2 regions of the Aeromonas sp. 25-248 genome follow, and region 2 is predicted to be linked to the other one. Evidence: riboswitches for the same ligand, from Rfam matches in the RefSeq annotation. Region 2 holds a riboswitch; the other holds the start of a gene.
The links. Region 2 has a riboswitch for lysine ahead of lysC (lysine-sensitive aspartokinase 3). Riboswitches for the same ligand answer to the same signal wherever they lie in the genome.
Positions count from the first base shown of each region.

Region 1: another riboswitch for lysine. It lies ahead of ACVDHI_RS07035 (Na+/H+ antiporter NhaC family protein); the one in region 2 lies ahead of lysC (lysine-sensitive aspartokinase 3).

Region 1 is NZ_JBRKTB010000003.1:133,354-147,894, forward strand. It holds gene ACVDHI_RS07025 (flavohemoglobin expression-modulating QEGLA motif protein) at 1-1,166, shown strand, start outside; gene ACVDHI_RS07030 (thymidine kinase) at 1,237-1,818, opposite strand; gene ACVDHI_RS07035 (Na+/H+ antiporter NhaC family protein) at 1,904-3,484, opposite strand; lysine riboswitch at 3,572-3,743, opposite strand; gene ACVDHI_RS07040 (H-NS family histone-like protein) at 4,061-4,459, shown strand; gene ACVDHI_RS07045 (cob(I)yrinic acid a,c-diamide adenosyltransferase) at 4,539-5,102, opposite strand; gene ACVDHI_RS07050 (DUF3820 family protein) at 5,099-5,329, opposite strand; gene queE (7-carboxy-7-deazaguanine synthase QueE) at 5,331-6,002, opposite strand; gene queC (7-cyano-7-deazaguanine synthase QueC) at 6,064-6,771, opposite strand; gene ACVDHI_RS07065 (tRNA-uridine aminocarboxypropyltransferase) at 6,794-7,447, opposite strand; gene rrtA (rhombosortase) at 7,413-7,991, shown strand; gene pyrF (orotidine-5'-phosphate decarboxylase) at 8,078-8,776, opposite strand; gene lapB (lipopolysaccharide assembly protein LapB) at 8,898-10,064, opposite strand; gene ACVDHI_RS07085 (LapA family protein) at 10,074-10,358, opposite strand; gene ihfB (integration host factor subunit beta) at 10,515-10,799, opposite strand; gene rpsA (30S ribosomal protein S1) at 10,892-12,562, opposite strand; gene cmk ((d)CMP kinase) at 12,656-13,348, opposite strand; gene ribA (GTP cyclohydrolase II) at 13,612-14,205, shown strand; gene ACVDHI_RS07110 (LysR family transcriptional regulator) at 14,272-14,541, opposite strand, start outside.
Region 2 is NZ_JBRKTB010000002.1:319,458-333,998, reverse strand. It holds gene ACVDHI_RS04975 (FAD-binding and (Fe-S)-binding domain-containing protein) at 1-1,292, opposite strand, end outside; gene ACVDHI_RS04970 (LutC/YkgG family protein) at 1,292-1,936, opposite strand; gene ACVDHI_RS04965 (LutB/LldF family L-lactate oxidation iron-sulfur protein) at 1,938-3,374, opposite strand; gene ACVDHI_RS04960 ((Fe-S)-binding protein) at 3,367-4,188, opposite strand; gene ACVDHI_RS04955 (L-lactate permease) at 4,201-5,898, opposite strand; gene ACVDHI_RS04950 (LysR family transcriptional regulator) at 5,960-6,937, shown strand; gene ACVDHI_RS04945 (alpha/beta fold hydrolase) at 6,953-7,747, opposite strand; gene ACVDHI_RS04940 (MmcQ/YjbR family DNA-binding protein) at 7,854-8,225, shown strand; gene ACVDHI_RS04935 (GNAT family N-acetyltransferase) at 8,229-8,708, shown strand; gene ACVDHI_RS04930 (DUF3802 family protein) at 8,769-9,104, shown strand; gene msrA (peptide-methionine (S)-S-oxide reductase MsrA) at 9,408-10,040, opposite strand; gene argA (amino-acid N-acetyltransferase) at 10,293-11,621, shown strand; lysine riboswitch at 11,731-11,956, shown strand; gene lysC (lysine-sensitive aspartokinase 3) at 12,044-13,396, shown strand; gene ACVDHI_RS04910 (hypothetical protein) at 13,511-14,541, opposite strand, start outside.

The sequences.
Region 1 (14,541 bases), on a different contig from region 2:
AATCCCTCCCCCTGGGGTTCGATCCCCGCAACAAGTACCTTGAGCTCAAGGAGCTGAGGGACAGGATCCGCCGGCACCTCGGCCCTCAGGACGATCTCGGCCGGATCCTGCAAGAGACGGTGGATCAGTACATGGTGGTCATCGAGATGCTGCGCCAGCGCGGGCAGCCTGACTTCCAGCGCTACAGCCAGCGGCTCTACGGCTCGGCAAGCGATCACCTGCGCGGGGATCGCAAGACCCTGAAGGAGCTGGGGGCCAGATTGTGCGACATCTTCTCCCTGCCCGGCGCCCGCCACCTGGTGCGCCCCTACCCCAAGGAGTTCGAGGGGGAAGTCGCGGTGGCGAGGTTGCAGGGCAAGCTGTCGAGCTACTTCAGCGACGGCACAGTCCAGGTCAAGCTCAGCGATGGCATCGTCTCCGATGCCGCCGCCGGTGGGGATTACATCAAGCTCAACTCCCACGCCCGTTTCTCGGAACTCGATCTGCAGGTGCTGGAGGTACACGAAGGCTGGGTTCACGTCGGCACCACCCTCAACGGCCGTCAGCAATCTTACGCCACCTGGCTCGGCGCCGGCTCGCCGCGCATTACCGCCTGTCAGGAGGGGTTGGCGGTGCTGATAGAAACCCTCACCTTCAGCTCCTTCCCGGACAGGGCCAAGCGCATATCGGATCGGGTCATGGCCATCGACATGGCGGAGCGTGGCGCCGATTTCATCGAGGTGTTCCGCCACTTCGTGGCCAAGGGGGCCAGCGAGCACGACGCCTACAAGATCACCCAGCGGGTGTTTCGCGGTGGCATGGTCGAGGGGGGCGCCTGCTTTACCAAGGATCTCTCCTATGTGAAGGGCTATGTGGAGACGGTGAACTTCATTCGCAGCGCCGTGCTGGAGGGGGTGCCGGAGATCCTGCCCATGCTGTTCGTCGGCAAGGTGACCCTGGACGACATCCCCGTGCTCTATCAGCACTATCTGGAGGGGCTCATCGACGCCCCTCGCTACCTCCCTCCCATGTTTCGCGACCTCACCGGGCTCTACGTCTGGTTCGGCTTCGCTTCCGGCATGTCCCTGGTGGACATAGGCCGGGTACAGCAGCATTTTCGCCAGCTCTTCCACCGCCTGCCGGCGGCCGACCCCATCATCGCCCCTGTGGACATCGAGATCGACTGACCCCCACAGACAAAGAGGGCGCCAGATGGGCGCCCTCTTTGGTGTCCAGGCTGCACGAGCCAGCCACGGGTTACTTGAAGGCCCGTCCTTCCAGATAGTGCTTGCGGCAGAGCGACACATAGCGATCGTTGCCGCCGATCTCCACCTGCTCACCGTCGCGCATCACCTGCCCCGCCTCGTTGACCCGCGAGTTCATGTGGGCCTTGTTGCCGCACCAGCAGATGCTTTTTAGCTCCTCGAACTTGTCCGCCAGACAGAGCAGGTGGTAGGAGCCGGGAAACAGTTCGCCGCGAAAATCGGTCTTGAGACCATAGGCGATCACCGGAATGTCCTGCTCGTCGACGATGCGGGCGAGCTGGTAGACCTGCTCACGGGTCAGGAACTGCGCCTCGTCAACGATGAAGACATCGATGTGCCGCTTTGCGTGACGCGCCTTGACCATCTCGAAGAGATCGCAGCTGTCGCTGAACACCTCCACTTTCAGCTCAAGGCCGACCCTGGCGCTGATGATCCCCGCACCGAAGCGATCGTCGATGGCGGGGGTCATGGCCAGCGGATACATGCCACGCTCCAGATAGTTGAAGTGGGCCTGGATGAGCTGGGTCGATTTGCCTGAGTTCATGGTGGCAAATTTGTAGTGCAGTGAAGCCATGATGGGGTTCCGAAACGGGAGTGATGGGGCGCATGCTAACCAAAGCCCCTGCCAAAACCAAGGGGCCCGCAGGCCCCTTGTTCTCTTATGCGACTGCCACGGCGCTATACGCCCGGGCTTTGCGCAAATGGTAACCGGAGAAGATCAGGAACCAGAGCCCGCTCACGGTGAAACCGGCCAGCGCGGAGTGCATCAGCCCCATCACCAGGTAGCCGAGCGCAGCGCCAAAGGCGATGGCCAGGGCATAGGGCAGCTGGGTCATCACGTGATCGATGTGATGGCAACCGGCCCCGGTGGCAGACAGGATGCTGGTGCTGGAGATGGGGGAGCTGTGATCTCCGAACACGGACCCTGCCAGTACGGCGGCCAGCATGGGCAGCATCAGACTGATGTCGCTGGCGGCCGCCATGTCGCCGGCCAGCGGCAGCATGATGCCGAAGGTACCCCAGCTGGTGCCGGTGGCAAACGCCATGGCACAGGAGAGCACGAAGACCACGGCGGGCAGCACTTCCACCGGCAGATTGCCATTGGCCAGGGAGGCCAGGTATTTACCGGTCTCCACATCGCGCACCACGGCGCCGATGGTCCAGGCGAACAGCAAGATGTTGATGGCGGGCAGCATGGCCATGATCCCCTGCGGAGCCGCCTTCATCCAGTTGCTTGCCCCGAGCTTGAGGCGCATGGCCAGACCGATGGAGACCACCAGGCTGCACAGGGCACCATAGACCAGGGAGGAGCCGACATTGGTGTTTTCGAAGGAGCCGAGCACGCTGAACGGCAGCCCCTTGTCGGCCAGCACCGCAGACCCGGAGTCAATCATGAAATAGACGGTGGCCAGGGTCAGGGTCAGGATGGGCAGCACCATGTCAATCATGCCGCCATTGCTCTCCTCCGGGCTCTCCATGTCGAGCCCGATGGGGCGCCCCTTGGACTCGTCCCACAGCTTGCCCTCCAGTGCCCACTGCTCATGCTGGCGCATGGGGCCGATGTCGAGCTGGAAGGCGATCACCACCAGCACCATGATCAGGGTGAACACCGCATAGAGGTTCATGGGGATCATTTCGACGAAGGCGGAGATGGGGCTCTGGTCGGTCAGACCATGAGCCGCCATGATGCCGCCGACGAGGGCGATGATGTAGGCCCCCCAGGAGGAGATCGGCATCAGCACGCAGACCGGCGCGGCGGTGGAGTCCAGCAGATAGGCCAGCTTGGCGCGGGAGATCTGGAAGCGATCGGTCACCGGACGGCAGATGGCCCCCACCGACAGACTGTGGAAGAAGTCGTCGATGAAGAAGGCGAACACCATCAGACCGGTCAGGGACTTGGCACCCTTGCGGGTCTTGGCGCGGCGCTCCGCCCACTCGGCAAACGCCCGGGTCGCACCGGAGACGCTCATCAGGCTGATGAGGCCGCCCAGCAGCAACATGAAGAGGATCATGTTGACGTTGTCACGATTGAGCGCACCGTTGACCCAGAAGATCCTGAGCACGGTATCGAGCATGTAATGCAGGGACGCAAGGGGAGAGAACTGGTTGAGCAGCAGGCTGCCTGCGACTATGCCCACCCCCAGCGACACCAGGACGCGGCGGGTGATGATCGCCAGCGCAACGGCCAGCAGGGGGGGAACGACGGACCAACCGGAGTCGGCGTAATGAACGATGTCCATGATCTCTTTGCACCTAAAGACAACAGGTGGAGATCTACCGAGAGGATCAAAGAAACAAAACCCATGGGGAGGGTATACTCCTCAGCCCCTTCAGGTAGCGCTCCATAGTGGATGACTATGGCAGTCCTGCACCTATTAGATGCAGAACCAGCAACCCGGTATGATGGCCTGGTCACTTCGGCGCCGACTCCTTTCATCGAGCATCGCAGGCATCACCCTCCGCTCGGTTACTCATAGGCAGCGCGCCTCTACTTAAAGGTATTCGCGGCACATTTTATCGAGCCACCGGGTGATAGCAAGTTTTTTGATTAAATTTCAAGGTTTCTGTGGCCCCCATATCTTTAAAGGTAGTCAAATGGTTCATCAAAGACTCCGCTGGCGATATTTTCATCTGACATGAATCCATTCGAAGATGTTGGCCCGTCAAACGGAAAAAAATATCCTTCATATCTATTTCAAGACTTAATTTATCAGCCTAATTAATTATTTTGGCAGGCTTGACTTGGTGCCAATCACCCCTATAAATTATCGAAAAACCAGTTCTTCCCTTAATATTTTGCTCGCGTGGTAGCCAATATGAACGAATTTCTGAAAGTGCTGTTGAATATCCGTAGCCTGCGTGCAGCTTGCCGCGATTTGACGCTGGAACAACTGGAAGAAGGCTTGGAAAAGCTCTCCGCCATCGTCGATGAACGTCGGCAAGATGAATCCGCCGAACGCCAGGCCCGTGAAGAACATCAAAAGAAAATTGCCGAATATGCCGAAATGCTGAAGGCCGCAGGGATCGATCCCGCCGAATTGGTCAACACCGTGGTGCCCGAGAATACCAAGGTCAGCAAACGTGCGCCCCGCCCCGCCAAATATCGTTATCTGGACAATGGTGTGGAAAAAACCTGGACCGGTCAGGGCCGCATGCCCTCGGTCATTGCCAAGGCCGTTGCCGAGGGCAAATCCGTGGAAGCCTTTGCCATCTGACAGCAATATCAGGCCCCTTTCCACAGCAATAAAAAAACCTCGCAAGGCGAGGTTTTTTTATTGCTGCGTCGAGCGGTGGTCAGCCTCTGTCAGCCGCCTTGACCCAGAGGATCTCCGGGGTGCCCGACGATACCAGCAGGTATCGGGCGATGGTGAAAAACCAGTCGCTCAGCCGGTTGAGGTAGGGCAAAACGGCCGGATTCACCCGCTCTACGCGGCTCAACCCAAGCAGCAGACGCTCGCAGCGACGGGTCAGGGTACGCACCACATGTGCCTGGGCCGCCGCCCGCGAACCGCTCGGCAAAATAAAATTGCGCAGCACCGGCAACCCGGCACTGTAGGCATCGATCTGTTGCTCGAGCCTGTTCGTCCAAGCCTCGTTCACCTGCCACAGCGTATCCGTTTGCGATTCACTGGAAAATGCCAGCTCCCCGCCCAGATCAAACAGCTCCTGCTGCAACAATATGAGATCGGCCAGGAGTGTCGTCTCCCCGGCGGGTATTTCAGCCATCAACAAGCCTATTTGGGAATTCAGCTCGTCGATGGCACCATAGGTCTCGACACGTTTATCGTCTTTGGCCAGGGAAGTGCCATCGGCCAGTCGCGTGAGCCCTTTGTCCCCTTGCCTTGTATATATTCTCATTCTGACATCCTGTTAATAATGGGAATAATCATGGACTCGAGTCCATTGAGCTTTATCTCGTAGGCCAGTGCCAGAGACTGGCCCAGGGTACCGGCCGGAAAACCGCTTCGCGCCATCCATACCAGATAGGGTTCGGGAATATCGATGATGCGCCACCCCTTGTATTTCCCGTAAGGCATCTTGCTGGCCAGCGTCAGCAAGATGCGCTCATCACTGAGTCCATCCATATCAATCGATATTCAGGTATTTATGGGTCTGGATGGAGAGTCGCCAGTTACGGGCGATGCAGGTCGCCATGGCCAGCTCCGTGGCCCTGGCTTTCTGGCTGATGGGTTGCAGCGCAATCATCACGTCGGGGCGCAGCCTGGCGGTGGCCAGCAGGGCATCCAGCTCCTCGATATGGTGCTCGGTGGCCACCGGGTGCTTGATCTCGTTGGCCCGCTCGAGGGCAGAGACCAGCACCGGCAACCCACCCTTCATGCCGATCTTGGGGGAAACAGTCACCCAGGTCTGCTCATGGGTCAGCACCTCGCTGGTCCCGCTGGTTTCGATCTGCACCTGATAACCCGATGCCACCAGGGCCGAAGAGAGCTCACGCAAGTCGTAGAGGCAGGGCTCACCACCGGTCAACACCACGTGACGGGCCCGGTAACCGAGCCGGGTAAAGCTGGCCAGGATATCTTCCGTACTCATCTTGCTCCAGCCGTCGGACTCATTGGAACGATCGAGCACCTCGCCAGGGGCCACCTCACGCTCGGGGTCCACCACCCAGGTGTGGCGGGTATCGCACCAGGGGCAGCCCACCGGGCAGCCCTGAAGGCGAACGAAGATGGCGGGCAGGCCGGTAAATACCCCCTCCCCCTGGATGGTCTGGAAGATCTCGTTGATTGGGTAGTGCATCTTGGTCACGACTTGCTGCAAAAGGGGCGGATTATACCCCAAACCCGGGCTAGGCACAGGCTCAGGATCCGCTTTTCTCGCCCAGTCCGCTCTTCTCGTACAGTCTGGCACGGATGCCGGTCTTGTCAGCCAGATAGTGATCCAGGCCACGGCGACGCAGCTCGCAGGCCGGACAGGCCCCGCAACCATCTCCCTGGATTCCGTTGTAGCAGGTGAGCGTCTGGTGACGCACGGTATCGAGGTGACCGTAATGATCCGCCAGCGCCCAGGTTTCGGCCTTGTCGAGCCACATCAGGGGGGTTTCGAAGCGGATGGGGCGATCCAGCCCCAGGGAGACCGCCTGATTGAGCGCCTTGACGAATTCGTCGCGGCAATCGGGATAACCGGAAAAGTCGGTCTCGCACACCCCGGTGATCACCGCTTCGGCGCCCACCTGATAGGCATAGATGGCCGCCAGGGTCAGGAACAGGATGTTGCGTCCCGGCACGAAGGTGTTGGGCAGGCCGTTCTCCTGAAGCTCGAAGCTCACCGGTATGTCGTCCCGGGTCAGCGCAGAGATGGCCAGCTCCCCGAGCATGGTCACATCCATTACCTTGTGGGCGGCGATCCCGAGCGCCGTCGCCAGATGGCGGGCGGTGTCAATCTCCGCCCGGTGGCGCTGGCCGTAATCGAAGGTGATGGCATGCACTTCGTCATAGCGGGCCTGCGCCTGCACCAGACAGGTGGTGCTGTCCTGCCCGCCACTGAAGACCACGACGGCTTTTTTCATGTTTTTCACTCCTCTGGGCAACTCAACGGCGGCGGCCTTGTGCAAAGTCATGCCACTGCCGGTTCAAATGGGTAAACAGGGTCATCAGCGGGGCGAAGCGCTCAGGCTCTCCTTCCCACCGGGACAACAGATGGTAGCCCGCTTCCAGGGTGGACAATGCCTCCTCAAAGGGCTTCTTGCGAATGGAATATTGCCCGGCAATGGCGCCGAGGGTGATCCGCGGCAACCCGAGCAGTGCAGGCGAGCTGTGCAACATGCGATAGGCTTTGCGCCAGGTACCATCGAGGAGGATGAAGTGGGCTCGCACGGTGCGCCCACGCCTCAGGAGATGCTCCCTTGCCTCTATCAGGGTCAGGGCCTCCTCATCGGGCCACAGCACATAGCACTGGACAGCGGGGTCGGCAAGCAGGGCATTGAGCCCTTCATCGTCGGAAAAGTCCTCCCCCACATGGATGCGCACATCGGTCAGGGACGCCGCCAGCAACGCAGCCGTCCCCTTGGGGTGACCTACTTCGGCAGGGTGTTGCAGGATATGGAGCGCAGCCAGGTTCGGCACCCGCTGAATATAATCGCACAGGCACGCTTTGAGGGCCCGGGTACAGCGTGTACAGTATCGGCTCTCTTTGTCGTTGGGCTGCTTCATGTTGTCAGGAAAATCGGGTCTGCTCTGGGTCATCGCGCTTTCGCTCGTCACTGCCTTGCTCTTTTTCACCGTGCCAAATCATCAGCTCGCCTTCGATCGCGACCTGATCGCCCAGGGCGAAGGGTGGCGCATCATAACAGGCAATCTGGCACACACCAATGGATGGCATCTGCTGCTCAACCTGAGCGGTGTGGCCGTGCTCTACAGCCTGTTTCAGGAGTACCTGACGGGATGGCGCCTGCCCGTGCTGCTGCTGCTGCTGGGGACGGCGGTCGGACTCGGCATCTGGTGGGGCTGCCCGCAAACCCAGTGGTACATGGGACTCTCCGGCCTGCTGCACGGCTTGTTCGTATGGGGTGCCATGCAGGACATCCGCTTTCGCCGTCACTCCGGCTGGCTGATGCTGGCGGGCGTCGCCATCAAGCTCGGTGTGGACTTTTACAGTGCCGGCGAGAGCCCGGTCTCCGCCTTGATCGGTGCCAGGGTACACATCGAGTCACACTTCATCGGTGCACTCGCCGGCCTGCTCCTCGGCCTCTTCCCCATTCGTCTGGACGCCCAGGCCGTCCACTCCTGAGCTCCCCATAGGCAAGGCCAGCCCACGGCCAAAATGCAGCAGGCCGGATCTGGGATCCGGCCTGCGCTCATTCGCCCATGACGCCGTTACCGGCAAAGCTCGGCATTGATCGCCCCAAGCACGGCGGCGGGATCCGAGGACTGGGTGATGGGACGCCCGATCACCAGATAATCCGCACCCGCCTCCACCGCTGCCAGCGGCGTCATGACGCGGCGCTGATCGCCGGCAGCCGATCCGCTCGGACGAATGCCCGGCGTCACCAGCTTGAATTCGGCCCCCAGCAGCCCCTTCAGCGCACTCGCCTCTTCCGCGGAGCAGACCACTCCATCCAGCCCGGCCGTCTTGGCAAGGGTGGCCAGGCGGATCACCTGTTCTGCCGGCGTCACATCCAGACCCAGGGGCGCCATGTCGGACTGCTCCATACTGGTCAGCACGGTTACCCCGATGAGCAGGGGCGCCTTGTCGCCGTATGGCAGCAACGCCTCTCTGGCGGCACGCATCATGCGTTCGCCACCGCTGGCATGGACATTCACCATCCAGACGCCCAGCTCCGCACTGGCCGCCACCGCCTTGGCGACGGTGTTGGGAATGTCGTGAAATTTCAGATCCAGGAAGACGTCGAACCCCTTGCCCACCAGTTGGCGAACGAACTGGGGACCAAACAGGGTAAACATCTCCTTGCCTACCTTGAGGCGGCACTGGGCCGGTGAGATCTGCTCAATGAAGGCAAAGGCGTCGGCTTCGTGCTGATAATCCAGCGCGACCAGTACTTTGGGGTCTTGCATGTCACTTCCTATGGATTGTTATGCCACAGCCAGGCGCAGCAGAGCCGGGGCCCGGTTGCACGCTGGCATCTGAAATTCTTGGGTATCCGTGCTCGCCCGGGCGTGTTGGCCTCGCTGGCGTTTACTCCCCATCCAGCCCTCGGATCGGCTTGATGGTGCCCCACTGCCGGCAGGAAGGGCATTGCCAGAACAGCGAATGGGTGGCAAAGCCGCACTGACGGCACTTGTGGGTCGACTTGATCTTGATCTGCTCGCCGACCAGCTGTTGCAGCAGCTCCAGGCTCTCCTTGGCAGGCCCCTCCTCGGCACTGGCCAACTGGAAACCGACCAGCTGATAAAAGCCCTTCATGGAGGGGTGGCGACGCAGTTGGCGCAGCACCAGGGCCCGAGCCTGGCTCAACCCATCGCGCGCCTCCACCAGATTGGCCAGCGCCAGGGTCACGCTGACCCCCGCATGATCCTCTACCGCTTTTTCAAGCAGCGGGATCAGCTCCTGGCTGCGACCAAGCTGGCGATAGCATTCGAGCAGTTTTGGCATGGCTTCGGAGGCAAAGTCGATGTCCTGCTCGAACACCCGCAACAGCTCCTTGGCCGCATCCTCGAACCTGCCCTCCTCCATCGCCAGATCGGCCAGCCGCAGGCTGGCGCGGGCACAGGCCGGGTGCGCACCGAGCGCACGCTTGAGCTTGGCGATGCCCGCAGGCTTGTCGCCATCGCGCAAGGCACTCTCCGCCTGTTCGCAATAGAAGTGGGAAATGGGCTCGGCCAGCTTCTTGCCCTGGAATTTCTGCAGACGCACCGCCACGGCGATGGCATTGTCCCAGTCACGCAACTGCTGATGAATGATCAGGAGCTGTGCCAGAGCCGTCTCTTCGAAATCGCTGTCATCACACAGCTCTTTCCAGAGTGCTTCGGCCCGATCGAGCAAGCCGGCAGCCAGAAAGTCACGGGCCAGCTCCTGCAAGGCAAGCTGACGCTGCTCACGGGTCAGCTGACGGGCGACCAGGTTCTGGTGGATCTTGATGGCGCGATCGACTTCGCCCCGTTGACGGAACAGGTTGCCGAGGGAGAGGTGGGTTTCGATGGTTTCGCTGTCGACTTCCAGCAGCTGGATAAAGAGATCCACCGCCTTGTCCGACTCGTCAGAGAGCAAATAGTTGAGGCCCGCCACGTACTGGCGGGAAAACTGGTTACTCTGTTGCTGGGTGTCCTGGCGAACACTCCTGCGGCCCATGTACCAGCCATAACCGGCGGCGATGGGCAACAGCAGGAAAAGCAGTTCAAGCATCGAGGGACATTATTCCTTGGTTGTCGACCGGGCAAGCTCCAACTCGCGAGATTGACGACGCATGGTTCGGTTCAGGGTGCGATTTTGCAGTTTGAGACGCAGGAACAGCAGACCAAATACCAGCCAGCCCAGCAGAAAACCGCCGGCGAAGAAGAACCCCAGCAACATGGAGAGCGAGAACTCCCCCTGGGCAATCAGGTAGTTGAACTGCACCAGCTGACCATTTTGAGAACCGATGGCAAGGGTCAGGACAAACACCAGCACCAGTGGAATGAGGGCCAAGATACGCTTCATGGGAGCTCCCTGTCTGTAGCGAATGAGTGACTGATTATCCTTAAAATCACAGGCAGACTCTAGCGCGAATGGGAAAAGAGTGTGAGAAACCCGACAACGGGCAGACTCCAGGCCATAAAAATGAAAAAGGCATACTCAGGTATGCCGTTTTCTGCATTATTCGATGATGTTGACGCGTTCGCGCAACTCTTTGCCAGGTTTGAAGTGCGGGACATATTTCCCGGTCAGTTCAACCTTGTCCCCGGTCTTGGGGTTGCGACCCACGCGGGGCGCACGATAGTGCAGCGAGAAACTGCCAAATCCTCGGATTTCAATCCGGTCGCCGTTTTGCAAGGTCGATGCCATCTGCTCAAGGATCTCCTTGATAGCGGCTTCGACATCCTTGGCCGGCATATGCATGCGGCTGGCTGCCAGTTGTTCGATGAGATCTGATTTGGTCATAAGGTTAAATCTCCTTCCCCGATCACATGCAATAATCATTTTGCCAAGATAAAAAAGGGCGGCGCAATGCCGCCCTTTTCTTGCATCAAGGATTACTCACCCTTGGCGGCTTTGAACGCTTCCATCATGGCATTGCTGAACACAACTTCTTCTTGTTGGTTCAGGCTGTCGATGGCAACACGCTCGTCAGCCTCGTCCTTGGCACGGACAGACAGGCTCACAGTGCGGTTCTTGCGATCAACGCCCATGAATTTGGCTTCAACTTCGTCACCAACAGACAGCACCAGAGTGGCGTCTTCTACACGGTCACGAGCAGCGTCGGAGGCACGCAGGTAGCCTTCTACGCCGTCAGCCAGTTCGATCACGGCACCCTTGGCATCAACCTCGGTAACCTTGCCCTTCACAATAGCACCTTTCTTGTTGTCAGACAGGTACTTATTGAACGGGTCTTCTTCGATCTGCTTGACGCCCAGGGAGATACGCTCACGCTCCGGGTCCACTTGCAGAACAACGGCTTCGATTTCGTCGCCCTTCTTGAATTCACGCACGGCTTCTTCGCCCTGGTTGTTCCAGGAGATGTCAGACAGGTGAACCAGGCCGTCGATGCCGCCATCCAGACCGATGAAGATACCGAAGTCAGTGATGGACTTGATCTTGCCGGAAACACGGTCGCCCTTGGCGTGAGTTTCGGCAAACAGCTGCCACGGGTTGGATTTGCACTGCTTCAGACCCAGGGAGATACGACGACGCTCTTCGTCGATGTCCAGAACCATCACGTCAACCACGTCGCCAACGTTGACAACCTTGGACGGGTGGATGTTCTTGTTGGTCCAATCCATCTCGGATACGTGTACCAGGCCTTCCACGCCTTCTTCGATTTCAACGAAGCAGCCGTAGTCGGTCAGGTTGGTCACGCGGCCAGACAGACGGGTGGTCTCCGGGTAACGCTTGGCGATAGCAACCCAGGGATCTTCGCCCAGCTGCTTCAGGCCCAGGGATACACGGGTACGCTCGCGGTCGAACTTCAGAACCTTGACAGCGATCTCGTCGCCAACGTTGACGATTTCGGAAGGATGCTTAACGCGCTTCCACGCCATGTCGGTGATGTGCAGCAGGCCGTCAACACCGCCCAGATCTACGAATGCACCGTAGTCGGTCAGGTTCTTGACGATACCCTTAACTTCTTGACCTTCTTGCAGGTTGGCCAGCAGGCTTTCACGCTCGGAGGTGTTCTCGGTCTCGATCACGGCACGACGGGAAACAACAACGTTGTTGCGCTTCTGGTCCAGCTTGATGACTTTGAACTCGAGTTCTTTGTTTTCCAGGTGAGCGGTGTCACGGATCGGACGCACGTCAACCAGAGAACCCGGCAGGAAGGCACGGATGCCGTTCAGCTCAACGGTGAAACCACCCTTGACCTTGCCGTTGATGATACCGATAACGGTAGCTTGCTCTTCGTAAGCTTTTTCAAGCTGCAGCCAGGCTTCGTGGCGCTTGGCTTTTTCGCGGGACAGCTTGGTTTCGCCGAAACCATCTTCGATAGAGTCCAGAGCCACGTCAACGGAGTCACCTACGTTGATTTCCAGCTCGCCCATGGCGTTCTTGAATTCTTCAGCCGGGATAGCAGACTCGGATTTCAGACCGGCATCAACCAGTACGAAACCGTTCTCGATAGCAACGACAGTGCCCTTGACGATGGAACCTTGACGGGTTTCAACGGCGTTCAGGGACTCTTCAAAGAGTTGAGCAAAAGATTCGATCATTGTTTATGTCACAAATGAAACATCCACTTGCAATCCGGCACAAGCGGGGTTGTTTTAAATTATCTGCGCCATCCTTGGTGCAGACGACTGACATCAGTTTGCGCTGACATCACCAAGTTGTTGCTCTGCATAGGCAAGCACCGTTGCCAGCACTTCATCTATGGTCATGGACGTTGAGTCTACAACAAGAGCATCTTCCGCGGGTTTCAGGGGAGCGACGGCGCGATTTCTGTCGCGATCGTCACGTTCCCGAATCTCGGTTAAAAGACGCTCAAAGTTAACATCAAAGCCCTTATCTTGCAACTGCTTATAGCGGCGCTGGGCCCGTTCCTCGGCGCTGGCGTCGAGGAAAATCTTCACATCCGCCTCGGGGAAAACCACGGTACCCATGTCGCGACCGTCGGCGATGAGACCGGGGGCTTGGCGAAATGCACGCTGACGACGCAGCAGGGCTTCACGTACCCGGGGAAACGCCGCGATTTTGCTGGCCGCGTTGCCCACTTCTTCAGTACGAATGGTGCGGGAAACATCCTCCCCTTCGAGGATCACCTTGACCAGCTCCCCTTCTACCTGGAATTGCACATCCAGATTGGCGGCCAGGGGAACCAATGCGGCTTCGGAATCGAGCTCCACATCGTGATGCAGGGCTGCCAGGGAGAGCACCCGGTAGATGGCACCGGAATCGAGCAGGTGCCAGCCCAGTTTTTCAGCCAGCAACTGGCACAAGGTGCCTTTTCCTGCTCCACTTGGGCCATCAATAGTCATCACGGGGGCCATCTGAGCCATAACGTTTCTCCTGCGCACTCGGCATCTTGACTGGTTGCACACATCCCTGTCGGGATGGGGTAATGGGCGCCGATTATACCCGAATGCGCCGTCGCTGGCAGTTGTCAGGGCACACAATTGCGCAAAAGTCGTCGCGATTGCACCTATTCTGACCAATCGGGTTAACCCACTTCTCACGCAAGGTTTTGTTCTTATGGTTGTTCCGAACAATGCGCGCTAAACTGGCCGCCCTTTTTTAAGCAGCTGTAGTCAGGAGCAACCATATGAGCAGCGTTACCCTCGTGGCCAAATCCAAGTTGCCGACCCCCTGGGGCACTTTTACGCTGGTTGGTTTTCAGGAAACCGGCACGGGCAAGGATCATGCCGCGCTGGTGATGGGCGATATCGCAGACGGCGAACCCGTGCTGGGACGCATTCATTCCGAGTGTCTGACCGGGGATGCCCTGTTCAGTCTGCGTTGTGACTGCGGCTTCCAATTGCAGGCCGCGCTGGAAAACATCGCCAAGGCGGGCCGCGGCGTCCTGCTGTATGTCCGTCAGGAAGGGCGAGGCATCGGCTTGCTCAACAAGATCCGGGCCTATCATCTGCAGGATCAGGGGGCCGATACCGTGGAGGCCAACGTGGCGCTTGGCTTTGCCGCCGACATGCGTGACTACACCATCTGCGCCGACATGCTCAAGGCGCTCGAGGTCAAGTCCCTGCGCCTGATGACCAACAACCCGCGCAAGTTGAAGGCGATGGAATCCTTTGGCATCCCGGTGGCGGAGCGCGTGCCCCTTCAGGAAGGTCGCAATCCCCACAACGAGTTTTATCTCTCCACCAAGGCAAACAAGCTGGATCACCTGTTCAAGAAATAAGGTTGCATCCACCTTGTCAGCATACGCCTCCAGATTGGAGGCGTTTTTATTGGTGATACCACTGAATCATTCAGTATCTGTAGCGTAATGATTAGACACGTCCCCTTGCGCCAGCAAAAAATCCCGCAACGCTCGGTTCGCCATGGAGAGCGGATCCCCCCGTCGCCAGGCTACGCAGAGATCCAGGAAGATAGGGGGTGAAAAAGGGATGCCGGTGAGGGCCGGCTCCTCTTCCAGCGCCATGCGCAGGAAGGTGGTCACGGCGAATCCCTGACGCACCACCGCCTTGAGCAGCGGGATGAGATTGCTTTCGAACGCGATGTCAGGCTCTACCCC
Region 2 (14,541 bases):
AGGTTCCCCTCCAGCGCGTGGCCGAAGATGATGGCTTCACCGTATTCGAAGCGATCGAACAGGGCTTGCAGCCCCGCCACCCCTTGCGCCAGACGTTCGATGGGAAAGGCGACATCCTCGATGATGACGGTGGTGCCGGTGGTGCGCACCGCCCCCACCGCCGGGAAGAGCCCCTTGCGAATGGCCCAGAGGCCGGCGCTGTCGACGGTAAAAGGCACCGAGGCGACCTGAGCGAACTCGGCCGCCATGGCCGTCACCTGCTCGCAGCGATCCACCAACTCCTCTTTCGATTCCCCATGCACCTCCACAAGCAGGGCGCAGGCGGCCAGATCCAGCGTCTTGATAAAGTCCGGCAGGCCGGGTTTGCCCGCCACCGAGCGCAGGGATCGCCCATCCATCAGCTCCACCGCCGCCACCGGCGCACTTTTCAGGCGCGAAGTGGCCAGACACGCCTGCTCGGCGTCTCGAAACACCAGCAGGGCCGAGGCCTTGTGGGGGTATTCGGGCACGGTATCGAGCACCACCTCGGCGATAAAGCCGAGGGTCCCCTCCGAGCCGATCATCAGGTGGGTGAGGATATCGACAGGGTCCTCATGGTCGAGCAGGGCGTTGATGGCGTAGCCGGTGGTGTTCTTGAGCCGGTACTTGTGGCGGATCTTGGCGGCAAGCTCGGCATTCGACAGCACCTCGGCGCGCAGGGCGGCGAGCCCCGAGAGCAGCTCCGGGCGCCTGGCCGCCAAGGCAGCGCGGCTCTGGGGATCGCAGCTCTCCAGCACGGTGCCATCGGCCAGCAGCAGGGTCATGGCGTGCAGGGTGTGGTAGCTGTTGTGGGCGGTGCCGCAGCACATGCCGCTCGCGTTGTTGGCGGCGATGCCGCCGAGCTTGCAGGCGTTGATGGAGGCGGGATCCGGCCCAATCTTTCGCCCCAGGGGCGCCAGATAGCGGTTGGCATCGGCGCCGATCACCCCGGGTTGCAAGGCAATGCGCTCGCCATCGTCCAGAACGCGGTGGCCACGCCAGCTGTCGGTCAGGGTGATGAGCACCGAATCGCTCAGGGCCTGGCCCGAGAGGCTGGTGCCGGCGGCGCGAAAGGTGCACGGCAGGCCCAATTCGCGGCACACCGACAGCACGAAGCGCACTTCATCCAAAGAATCGAGGCGCACGATGCGCTCTGGCACCAGGCGGTAGAAGCTCGCGTCCGTGCCGTGGGCCAATCGCAAGTCCGGGTCGCTCACCAGCCGCTCCTGCGGGATGCGCGAGAGCACGGCTGCGTCAAATTCATTCCAGCGCATCAGCAATCCTCCACCAGCACCACCAGCAGGCGGCTCGGGCCGTGGGCGCCGTAGGCCAGGGTCTGCTGGATGTCGGCGGTCTTGGAGGGGCCGGAGACCAGCAGCAGATTGGTGGGCATGGCCTGCTGCCAGCGCCCGGCCGCCACCAGCCCCGCCAGGTTGTCGGCGATGGTGGAAGCCGCCAGCAGGGCGATATGGCAGGGGGGCACCAAGGACAAGGTGCGCGGCTCGCCGCCATCCGGCAGCAACACGAGCGTGCCGGTATCGGCGATGGCGCCAGCGCAGTGGGTGATGCCCGCCTGACAGGCATCGAACAGCACGTCTTTCCAGCTCGCGAACTCGCCAGAGGGGGTCAACACAGATCGCCCGGCGCAAGCCGCCGCGACCGCCGCCTGCCAGCGACCGCCCTGGCCACAGGCCAGATGCGTCACGCCTTCTTGATCCAACCAGGCGGCCAGATCCCGGGCCAGGTTTGCCTGTTGGACTGTGAGGATCTCGGCGTGGCTGGCGCTGATCCCGGCAACAAAGCGCTCGCGCCGTGCCTGATCATCCTCCCCGCGCCAGGGCTGCCAGCCATGGGGGGCGTGGGCAATGGGGGTGGCGGCGCCGCGCAGGCGGCTCAATATGGCCTCTTTGCTCGACATCTCAGGACTCCTTCTTCTTCTGGCGCAGCAGGGCGTGCAGGCTCTGGGGGGCGGGTTTGGGGGCTTCGCGGCACTGGGTCCAGGGGCCCAGGTGTTTGGGCATCAAGCCCCGCAGGCGACCGGCCACCCCGGTTGCGGCGTGGTAGAGGCGCGGGTGGGTGGCGGCAAAGGCAAAGCCCTGCATGGCAAGGGTCTCGAGCCGGCTTTTGGCCGTCCCCTGCCCCGCCAGCGGTTCGTGACCGGGCTGTGCGTCGTGCTTGGCCTCCCGGCGCAGGCGCTGCAACAGGTCGGGAATGGGGATGCGCACCGGGCACACCTCGCCGCAGGCACCGCACAGGCTCGATGCCGTCACCAGATCGCTCGTGCTCTCCAGCCCCAGCAGATGGGGGGAGACTATCTTGCCGATGGGGCCCGGGTAGATAGTGCCGTAGGCGTGGCCGCCGATGCGGGTGTAGACCGGGCAGTGGTTCATGCAGGCGCCGCAGCGGATGCACTGCAAGGTCTTGCGCAGCTCCTCGTCCCGATAGGCCTGGCTGCGGCCGTTGTCCAGCAGCACCAGGTGCACCTCGTCCGGGCCGTCCAGCTCCCCAACCCGGCGCGGGCCGCTGATGACGTTGAAGTAGGTGGTGATGGCCTGCCCGGTGGCCGAGCGGGTCAGGGCGCTGTAGAGGGGCGGCACATCGGATAAGCACTCCACCACCTTCTCGATGCCGGTGATGGCCACGTGCACTTTCGGCACAGTGGTGCACATGCGCCCGTTGCCCTCGTTCTCGACGAGGCACAGGCTGCCAGTCTCGGCCACCGCGAAGTTGACGCCGGAGAGCCCCATGCCGGCGCGGCGAAACTCTTCGCGCAAGGCCCGCCGTCCGGTCTGGATCAGCTCGTCCACGTCGGTGGTAGGGGTGAAATCTGCCAGATTGCCGGCGAAGGTATCGCTCACCTCCTGCTTGTTCTTGTGGATGGCGGGCATGATGATGTGGGACGGGGTGTCACCGTCGAGCTGGACGATAAACTCCCCCATGTCGCTCTCAAGGCAGCGGATGCCGTGGCGCGCCATCTCGTGGTTGAACCCCACCTCCTCGCTCACCATGGACTTGCCCTTGACGATGCTGCTCACCCCGTGTTGCTGGGCGATGCCGAGGATGATGGCGTTGGCCTCGGCCGGCGTCTGGGCCCAGTGCACCCGGATGCCGTTGCGCTCACAGTTGGCTTCGAGCTGCACCAAAAGGTCCGGCAGGCGCGAGAGACAGCGCAGGCGGATTTGTTCCGCCGCATCGCGCACCGCCGCTTCTTCCTGCGGGTCGGCGAAGGCATCCCGGCGCTTGGCGCGCAGGTAATCCATGGCGCCGCGAAAATTCTGGCGCAGCACGGGGTCGGCCAGGGCCGCCTCGGCCTGGGGATGGAAGCGGCGCGGCGAATACTTGGCGTGATCAGACATGGGGCAGGGCCTCTTTGGTATGAGCCAAATCGCTAACAGCGGCGCCGTTATGAGCTATTTCGTCACTGTCGGGGCGGCTGTGGGCGAGCAGGAAGCTCGCCAGGTGGGTGGCAGGCAAGATCCTGCCCTGATAGGCCAGGGATCCCTTGATGTTCAAGAGGCACCCCCAGTCGGCGCTCACCAGGGTGTCGGCGCCGGTCGCCAGCAGGTGGCGGGTCTTGTCCTCCACCATGGCCTGGCTGATGTGGGGATGGCGCACCGAGAAGGTGCCGCCAAAGCCGCAGCACTCGCTCTCGTAGGCCTGCTCATGCAAGGTGACGCCATCGAGCTGCCCCAGCAGGCTGCGGGCCGTGGTGTGTACCTGCATCTCGCGCCGGGCCGAGCAGGAGGTGTGCATGACGATGCTCGCCTCCCCCACCCCGTGCCAGCGCACCCGGCAGACCCGGGCCAGAAACTCGGTGAGCTCGAACACCCGATCGCAAAAATCGGCCACCTCGGGGCTCTCGGGGAAGAGGCGGCGGTAGTGGTGGTGCATCATGCCGCCGCAGGAGCCCGACAGCACCACCACCGGCCAGGGCTCGGGGAAGAGCGCCATCTGGCTTTGCGCCACCTTGCGCGCCTCCTCCTCGTGACCCGAGGTGTAGGCCGGCTGCCCGCAGCAGGTCTGCTTCTCGACAAAGTGCACCCTTATCCCTTCCCGCTCGATCAGGGCGATGGCATCGAGCCCCGCCACCGGGTCGAACAGGTCCACCAGACAGGTGGCGTAGAGATAGACATCGGCCGGCTTGGCCGGGTAGACCCGCATTACCTTCATCACTTGCTCTCCTTACTTGAGCTGCAGCAGTGCGTCCGAGATGTGGAAGCTGTACATGAGCACCAGCCCGATAAGGCCGGTGACCAGCAGGTAGTAGAGGGTCGGCAGCGCCGTCTTGCGCAGCGTCGCCCCCTCACGGCCGAGCAGCCCCACGGTGGCCGAGGCCGCCACCACGTTGTGAATGGCGATCATGTTGCCCGCAGCGGCGCCGACTGCCTGCAGCGCCAGCATGGCGGCGGTGGAGACCCCCAGGGTCTGGGCCACCTCGAACTGGAACTGGCTGAACATCATGTTCGATACCGTGTTGGATCCGGCGATGAAGGCCCCCAGCGCGCCGATGGTGGCGCTGAGCGCAGGGAAGAACTCCCCCACCAGCCCGGCGGCAAAGTTGGCGGTGGTCACCGGCATGCTGGCAAGATCCGCCCCGTTGACGCCGGAGTTGATGAAGATGCGCACCATGGGCACGGTGAAAATCAACACGAAGCCGGCGCCGATCAGGGTGCGGCTGGACTCCCCCAATGCCCGCCCGAAGGGGGCGAGGGAGCGCGATTGCAGCCAGGTGGCGAGCAGGGCGCAGAGCACCAGCAGGCCCCCCGGCAGGTAGAGCGGCTCAATGGAGGCGCTGACCCCCTTCTCCCCCAAAAGGTCTGTGAAGGCGAGGCTCACCGACAGGAGGCTTGCCTTGAATGCCGGGCTCACCCGGCTCGCCACCAGCAGGAGCGCCAGCGCCACATAGGGGAGCCAGGCCAGCATGAGCGACATGGGGCGGCCGGCGGCCTCTTTGAGATCGAGCTTCAAGGAGCCCAGCCACTCGGCGGGCCACTCGTTCTCGGGGGCGAAATCCCAGGAGTTCTTGGGCACCAGAAAACCGGCTCGCGCCGCCGTCACCACCAGGGCCAGCCCCACCAGACCGCCGATGAGGGACGGGAACTCGGGGCCGAGCAGCATGCCGGTGAGGGCATAAGGGACGGTGAAGGCGAGCCCGGCGAAAATCGCGAAGGGCAGGATGGAGAGCCCCTCGGTCCAGCTGCGGTTGCGGCCGAAGAAGCGGGTCAGCATCATCACCATCAGCACCGGCATCAGGGTGCCGACGGTGGCGTGAATGAGGGCCACGTTGGTGGTCACCTGCTGCAGGTAGATGTCCCAGCTGCTGCCACCGGCGCTCAGGGTCTGGCCGATGGCCTGGTTATCCAGCCCCTTGTTGATGCCCACCAGGATGGGGGTGCCCACCGCGCCAAACGACACCGGGGTGGACTGGATCATCATGCCGAGCAGCACGGCGGCGAGCGCCGGAAAGCCGATGGCCACCAGCAGCGGCGCGGCGATGGCGGCCGGAGTGCCAAAGCCCGAGGCCCCTTCGATAAAGGCGCCGAAGCACCAGGCGATGATGATGGCCTGGATGCGCCTGTCCGGCGAGATGTTGGTAAAACCGCCGCGAATGGTGCTGATGGCGCCGGTGTGTTTGAGGGTGTTGAGCATCAGGATGGCGCCGAACACGATCCAGAGCACGGTCACCGTGATCACCAGCCCCTGCAGGGTGGAGGCAAAGACCCGGGTCGGGCTCATCTGCCAGCCCCAGAGGGCGATGAACACGGTCAACAGGAAGGCGACGGGCATGGCGCGCTTGGCGGGCCAGTTGAGGCCGACCAGCAGCACGGCGGCCACCAGGATCGGCGAGAAGGCCACCAGGGCCAGCAGGGTGTCTGTCATCATTGCGTCCTTGTCCAGAGGGGTGCAGAGGCGCACCTTGTTGTTGTTTTGTTAAACGGACGTGACCTTACCCTGTTCCTTTTTCGCGATATATGGAAATAATGAACAACATTCGTTCCAAAAGTTGATCAATATGGCCAGTACCGACGACCTCATCCTCTTCGCCCAGGTGGTGGAGGCCGGATCCTTCAGCAAGGTAGCGGAACAAAATTCCCTGACAAATTCAGTGGTTAGCAAGCGGATCGGGCGTCTTGAAGAGGAGCTCGGGGTGCAGCTCCTCTATCGCACCACCCGCCGGCTCACCCTGAGCGAGGCGGGCAAGGCGCTCTATCAGGGTGCCAAAAATGTGAAGGCCGCCGCACTGGATGCCTTCGACGCGGTGGCGGGATTTGGTGAAAAGGTGAGCGGTCATGTGCGGATGTCGGTGCCCACCATCTCGGGGGAGCTCTTGCTCGCCGATGCGGTGGCCGATTTTTGCCAGCAGCACCCGGGGCTCACGGTGGAGATGTCGCTGGACAACCGCTTCGTCAACCTGGTGGAAGAGGGGTTCGACCTGGTCATTCGCACCGGCTATCTGGATGACTCGAGCCTGATTGCCCGCCACATTCTCGACTCCCAGTGGGTGATCTGCGCCGCCCCCGCCTATGTGCGCCGCTTCGGGGCGCCGCGGGAGCCATCAGACTTGCTCACCCACAACTGCCTGCGCTACGCCTACCAGAGCACGGGGGCCTCGGAGTGGGCCTTCAAGGGGGAAGAGGGCAACTATCTGGTGTCGGTGTCGGGGAGCTTTTCAACCGACAACGCCGGAGCCCTGCGCAAGGCGGCGCTGGGGGGACGCGGCATCGTCTATGTGCCGCGCTGTCTGGTCTATCACGACCTGATGCAGGGGGATCTGGTGGACTTGTTTCCCGACCGGGTGGGCAAGAAGCTCGGCATCTACGCCGTCTACCCCTTCACCCGCCAGCCGCCGCGCAAGATAAGGCTGCTCATCGAGCACATCCGCCAGCGCTATCTGGAGATTGGCCACTACTTCCTCTGAGGCCCTTGTCGGGCTTCAAAGAGCGGACGACGCCGCCTGACGGGAGAGAAACGCCAGGGACTGGCGGTTGAAGTGATCCGGCTGCTCCACGTTGCAGACGTGGCCGCACTTTTCGATGATTTCGAGGCAACTGTAAGGGTCGCGGGCCACCTGCTCGCGCACCGGGGCGAGGAACATGTGATCCTCCTCCCCCATCACGTAGAGGGTGGGAATGGGCAGGGCCCGCTCGCGAAAGTAGCGCATCAGGGGGTTCACCTCGGTGGCGAGACGGAACCAGCGCTTGAACTCCTTCTGGCACAGCTTGCGAGCCTCGCGCACGAAGAGGTTGCGGGACTCCTGATGGTGCTGGCGCGGCATGATGATGAAGGCGAACAGGCGGTAGAGCCACATGTAGGGCAGGAAGTGCTGGCCGAGGCGGCCAAGCTGCACCAGCACCCGGGAGCGGATGTCGAGACGCAGGATGGCGCCGCCGAGCACCATGCTCTTGACCCGCTCGGGGCGAAGCTCCGCCAGGTGGCGGATGAGGATGGTGCCAAGGGAGATGCCGACAAAATGGGCGTGGGGGATGCGCAGGTGATCCAGCAGGCGCAGGATGTCCTCGGTCACGGCCCGAAAGCTGTAGTGCCCCTTTACCACCTGCTGCAGCTGGTTGGACTGGCCGTGACCACGAAGGTCCAGCAGCAGCACGTTGAAGTGCTCCCGGTAGGCCCGCAACTGCTTGAACCAGATGGAGGAGCTGCCGCCCGCACCGTGCACGAACACCACCCAATCCCGATCGGGACCCAGTTCAAAGGTCTTGTGGTACAACATCTCATGGGCTCCCGGGGTGATGGGGGGTATACTCGGCGCGCATATTAACAGAAGGCTCACCCCGGTGAACATGCTTCCACCATGATCGGACCAGCCTGGAGTCCCCATGACCCTCGTTCAATTGCGTGAATTTTTGCTCAGCCAGCCCGGCGCCACCGAGGACACCCCCTTCGGCCCGGAGATCCTGGTCTACCGCATCGCCGGCAAGATGTTTGCCCTGGTGGACTGGCAGGCGGAGCCCCTCTCCATCAACCTGAAGTGCGAACCCGAGCTCGCCCTGCTGCTGCGGGAGATCCACCCCGAGGTGAAACCGGGCTGGCACATGAACAAGCAGCACTGGAACACGGTGACCCTGAGTGAAGGCCTGTCTGACGATCTCTGGCAGGGCTGGATAGTCCACTCCTATGAGCGGGTGGTGGCGGGTCTGCCCAGGGCGAAGCGGCCCCAGGCTCCCCGCGCGACCATCAGGGAGGATTGACCCATGCCGTCTCTTTCTTCTCCTCGCATCGTCCCCCTCGAGGAGGCGCACATACCAAGGCTGCTGGATCTGTTCGAGCAGTCGGTACGCCGCCTGGGGCCTGCGCACTACAGCCCGGAGCAGGTGGAGCAGTGGGCCAGGGGCGCCCATCACCCGGGGCTTGCCAGCCAGTTGCGCGAGCACCATGGCTGGGTCATCGAGCAAGACGATGTGCCCCTTGGCTTTGCCACCCTGAGCGATGACGGTCATCTCAGCCTGCTCTACGTGAGCCCGGATCATCCGCGCCAGGGGCTTGGCACCCTGCTGCTGGAGCGGGTGCTGGCAGCCGCCAGCCAGATGGGGCTTGGCAGCCTCACCACGGAGGCGAGCGCCTTCAGCCTCGCCCTCTTCCTGCGTCACGGCTTCCTGCTGACCGGATTGGAGACGGTGGAGCGCGGCGGTGTCCAATTTATCCGCCATCGGCTCCACTGCCGCTTGCCATGACGGGTTCAGCCACTAAAATACGCACCATTTCCCCAAGGCAATGAAGAAAGGGCAGCCATCATGGTGGTAGAGAGCGACGGTTACATTGCGCTGATCGAGTATCTGGTAGAGAGTCTGGGTCTGTTCGAGAGCCAGCAACAAGGCGGCGGCGTCCAGACCATCGAGGATCTGGTGAGCAGCCGGGTGGCCGACAACCTGATGGCCATCTGCGAGCAGAACCCCCAGCTCGACCCCAAGGTGCGCTTCCTGATCATGCAGGAGGCCGATGCCGTGGTCGCCGATCTGGAAGAGGTGCTCTCCGCCGTCTGGTTGTCCGCCCCCAGCGAAGCCCAGCAAGCCTTCCTCATCGAGTTCATCGACCTCATCAAGAACCTGTTCGACAGCACCATCGGCTGACCCCGCCCCTGCCGTGACGGCAAGGGGACGAGATGCAATGAGGCGAGGAGTGAGGCGGGACGCCCAATGAAAAGGGCCGCCTCATCGGGCAGCCCTGCTTGCTAGCATTGTCAATTCATCGCGCTTGTCAGAGTAATGAATTTCGGGGCAAAAAAATGTGTCTGGTCTTGGCAACCATCCGTGGTCGCTACCCTATTGGTCAGCCAGGGTTCAGTTTAGTTCCCCACCTGACGCATTTTTTTCAATTATTTTTCATCACAATGACACGGGGGCCTGATGGCCCCCGTGGTATGCAATGACGCCTCAGCGATTCAGGCTGGGAGGCAGGCAGACGCCGATGCCCCCCAGGCCGCAATACCCCTCGGGATTCTTCTCCAGATATTGCTGGTGATAATCCTCGGCGTAATAGAAGGGGGCCAGCGGCAGGATGCGGGTGGTGATGGTTCGCCCGTCACCGCTCGCCGTCATGGCCTGCTGGTAGGCGGCCAGGCTCTGCTGGGCAATCGCCTCCTGGGTGTCGTCCCCGACGAAGATGACGGAGCGATACTGGGTGCCGATGTCGCCACCCTGGCGCATCCCCTGGGCCGGATCATGGTGTTCCCAGAACAGCTTGACGAGATCCCCATAGCTGATGACCTTGGGATCGAACACCACCTGCACCGTCTCGGCGTGGCCGGTCAGGCCGCTGCACACCTCCTTGTAGGTGGGATTGGGGGTCAGCCCCCCCTGATACCCGGCGGCGGTGGAATAGACCCCGGGCTGCTGCCAGAACAGACGCTCCACACCCCAGAAACAGCCCATGCCGAACCAGGCAAGCTCCATCCCCTCGGGCCAGGGCCCCTGGGTCGGGTGGCCGTTTACTGCGTGCACCTGGCCAATCTCCAGCGCTTCCCGCCGTCCCGGCAGCGCCTCTGCCGGTGAAATAATCTGCTCCATATGCCCTGTCCTTGTATAAAACCCCGCGCAATGCGGCTGACGAAAAGGAACACCGAAGATATCAGGTTATAAGCCCGGATCAACCAGGGAGCGGCCCCCGGGGCGACCCTCCCGCCCTCGCCTGCGTCTTCCCCTCCCCACCCGCACTGGTCAAAATGGCGACAAAAAAACACCAAGTCGATATTTAGTCTTGATTTGTGAATTTATTTTCATATATTGGGCGAATTGCTGCTTTTTTATGGAATGAAACACGTGCGTGAACGCGAACCCAGCCTGGTCCATGCCTTTCGGCAATCCACCCCCTATGTCAATGTGCACCGGGGTGCCACCTTCGTCCTGATGATCGGCGGGGAAGCCATTTGTCACCCCAATTTCGCCAACATCGTCAGCGACATCGCCCTGCTGCAGACCTTGGGGATCCGCCTGGTACTGGTGTTTGGTTCGCGTCCGCAAAATGACGAGGCCCTGGCCCGTGCCGGCATCCAGGCCCAGTATCACAAGCGGATCCGGGTCACCGACGATGCCAGTTTCGCCATCATCAAGCAGGTGTGCGGCGGTCTGCAATACGACATCACCGCCCAGCTCTCCATGGGCCTCGCCAACACCCCCATGCAGGGGGCCCGCATCAGCGTGGTGAGTGGCAACTTCGTCACCGCCCAGCCGCTGGGTGTGGATGACGGCATCGACTTCTGCCACAGCGGCCGGGTGCGTCGCATCGATGTGGAGGGGATCACCCGCCAGCTGGATCAGCACGGCCTGGTGCTCATCTCCCCCATTGGCTGCTCGGTCACCGGCGAGAGCTTCAACCTGAGCTCGGAAGAGGTAGCCCGCCGGGTGGCGGTGGATCTCAAAGCCGACAAGCTCATCTGCTTCAGCAGCACCCAGGGGGTAATGGACAGGCACGGGGAGGCCATCTCCGAGCTCTTCCCCGAGCAGGCCGAAGAGCTGCTGGTGGCGCTGGAGCAAGCGGGGGAAGAGATGTCAGGCACCGCCCGCTACCTGCGCGCGGCCATCGCCTCCTGCCGGGGTGGCGTGCCCCGCTCCCACCTGGTGAGCTATCAGGACGACGGCGCCATGCTGCAGGAACTGTTCAGCCGCGAGGGGCTGGGTACCCAGATCGTGCGCGAAAGCGCCGAGCGGGCGAGGGCCGCCACCATTGAGGACATCGGCGGCATCCTGGATCTCATCCGTCCGCTGGAGGAGGAAGGGATCCTGGTGCGCCGCTCCCGGGAGCAGCTGGAGATGGAGATAGACAAGTTCACCATCATCGAGCGGGACGGCCTCATCATCGGCTGCGCAGCGCTCTACTGCTTCATGGAAGAAGCCATGGCCGAGATGGCCTGCGTCGCCATCCACCCGGAGTATCGCAACTCCAACCGGGGGGACACCCTGATCGCCAAGGTGGCCGAGCGGGCCAAGCGGCTCGGCATCCGTCGCCTGTTCGTGCTCACCACCCGCTCCATCCACTGGTTCCGGGAGCGGGGCTTCGATCCCCTGGAAGTCGAAGATCTGCCGGTGGAGCGCCAGCGCTTCTACAACTGGCAGCGTCGCTCCAAGGTTTTGTCCAAGACCATTTCGTAACTGATTGATCTTGTGCCTGGTTACCGTCAATTTTGTTCTTTTTTACGAACTCGATTGACAGTGCAATCCAGACCAAGGTATTTGTACATGCACGCCACCTGTCACAGGTGGCACCAGAAGAGGAGCGCTGCCCAGGCAGCCCAGGGGAGGACACCAGTGTCCGGTGAACTTGGGTCAGGGGGAGCAGCGCCGAGACGAGGCGAGTGACTGGACACCGCCACGTCGGCTGCGGGGGCTGAATCCCCCGGGTTGTCATCGGTAGTGGTCATCCCACACCGCGCCCCACCTTGGGGCGGGTACGGGATGGGCTCTGCAGGTGGAGTGCTTCTGGCCGGGATCCTCGCGTTTTCCTGCCATTTTTTGCCTCCTCCTCTCTATTTGCCCGATGAAACCGGATTTTCACCTTGAGACAGGAGTATGCAATGAACCCGATCAATGTCGCCAAGTTTGGCGGAACCAGCGTCGCCAATGCTGCGGCCATGAACCACTGCGCCGACGTGGTGCTGGCCAATCCGGCGACCCGGGTGGTGGTGCTGAGCGCCAGCGCCGGCGTCACCAACCTGCTGGTGAGCCTGGCTCAGGGTGAACTGGACGAAGCCGGACAGGATGCCCAGCTTGCCAGGCTTGCCGACATCCAGCTGGCCATTCTGGCCGCCCTTGGCAACCCGAGCGACGTGAGCGCCCTCATCCATGCCCAGCTCGGCGACATTCGCACCATGGCCCGTCAGGCCAGTCAGCACACCGACGCCGAACTCGCCGATCGCCTCATCGCCTGCGGCGAGCTGATGTCCACCCGTCTCTTCACCGAACTCCTGCACCAGCGCGGGGTCAAGGCCCAGTGGCAGGATGCGCGCCAACTGCTGCGCACCGACAGCCGCTTTGGCAAGGCCACCGTGGATCTCGCGGCGACCCGCGCCCTCTGCCAGCAGGCGGTGGGCCCGTTGCTGGGTGACAGCCTGGTCATCACCCAGGGCTTCATCGGTGCCGACGGCGATGGTCGCACCACCACCCTCGGCCGTGGCGGCTCCGACTACAGCGCGGCCCTCCTGGCCGAGGCACTGGACGCAGGCAGCATCGAGATCTGGACCGACGTGCCCGGCATCTACACCACGGATCCCCGCCTGGTCACCCGCGCCCGCCCCATCCCCGAAATCAGCTTCGTGGAGGCGGCGGAGATGGCCACCTTCGGCGCCAAGGTGCTGCACCCGGCCACCCTGCAACCCGCGCTGCGCCAGGACATCCCGGTGTTCGTGGGCTCCGCCAAGGACCCCGCCGCCGGTGGCACCTGGATCCGCGCCACCACCCGCAGCAACCCGCTGTTCCGGGCCGTGGCCCTGCGCCGCCAGCAGGTGCTGGTGACCCTGCACAGCCTCAACATGTTCCACGCCTACGGCTTCCTGGCCGAGGTGTTCGGCATCCTGGCCCGTCACCGCATCTCGGTGGATCTCATCACCACCTCCGAGGTGAGCGTCTCCCTGACCCTGGATCACACCGGCAGCCAGAGCAACGGCGAACCCATCCTGAACGACAAGGTGCTGGCGGAGCTCGGCCAGCTGTGCAAGGTGGAAGTGGAGACCGGCTTCGCCCTGGTGGCGCTCATCGGCAACCGCATGAGCGAGGCGGCCGGGGTGGGCAGCCAGGTGTTCGACGCCATCCGCGAGCACAACATCCGGATGATCTGCTACGGCGCCAGCGCCCACAACCTCTGCTTCCTGGTCAAAGAGGACGAGGCGGGCCACATCGTCAATTGCCTGCACCGGGAACTGCTCGACTGAGTCGCCCCGGCGCTGGCACACAACGAGCCTCCTCCGCCCCATCACCCGGGGCGGCCTTCCCCACTCAGCAAAGAGGGGCGCCACGGCGCCCCTCTTGTCACTCTTCTTTCACCATCAGCTGGTGACCAGGGTGGCCCGGGTGGGCAGCAGATTGGCCCGGATCTGCTCGCGCAGCCCTCCCAGCCGTTGCAGCAACCCGGCCTGACCGAGCCCCGCTTCGTCAGGGGCCAGATTGTCCATCAGGGCCGGGAAGTGCTCCCGTACCGCCTGCTCCAGCCAGTCGAGGCGGCGCAGGGTGAGCGGGCCGCAGCTCTTGCCGCTGAGGTCGTCCAGGATGTCGAGCCGATGGCTGCGGTACATGTCGCGCCACCAGTTGGCCGCCAGCGCCTCGTCGCTTGCCAGCGCCGCACTCCACTCCCCCACCAGTCCCTGCATCCGCGCCAGCACGGGGGCGCTCGCCCCCTCCCGCGACAGGTATTGCAGCTCTCCCCTGGCCCAGGCGAGGCAGAGCTCGCGCCAGCGGCGAAACAGCGGCAAGGGATCCGCCTCGTCCAGCCAGAGCCCGGAGAGGGTGCGGGTTTCCAGTCGCTCAGGCACATGGAAGTCGGGATCGGTGAGGCCGTTGGAGTTGAACTCGTGCAGGGGATCGAAGGGCCACATGTAGCCAAAATCGAACACCGAGATATGCTGGCCGTCATCCAGCAGGTTGCCCGGGCTCGGATCCCAGTCAAACCAGCCCCAGCGGGCCAGCTCCGCCTCCACCGCCAGCATCTGCGACAGGTTGCGCTCGCAGAGCGTGCGCACCGGCTCCCCCCGCAGCCAGGGGGAGACCAGCACCCCGGCCCGGGCGGAGCCGAAACTGGTACAGACCACGTTGGAGAGGATGGTGGGATGCAGTTCCCGCAGGCTCTCTATCTCCCGACGCCGCTCCAGCTCGGTGAGAAAGGCGGTCTTGCCGTCCACATTGGCCACCAGAGAGTCCTGGCGGCAGCGTTTCAGGCACCAGTGGTGCCCCTCCACCTTGAGATGGAACACCTCGGCGGTGAGCCCGTGACCGTAGACCTTGACGACATCCGGGTGATCCTCGGTCAGCCGGACGAGCTGGGGCAGCGGCAGGGGGCAGTCCCGCTCCCGCCCGATCCGGA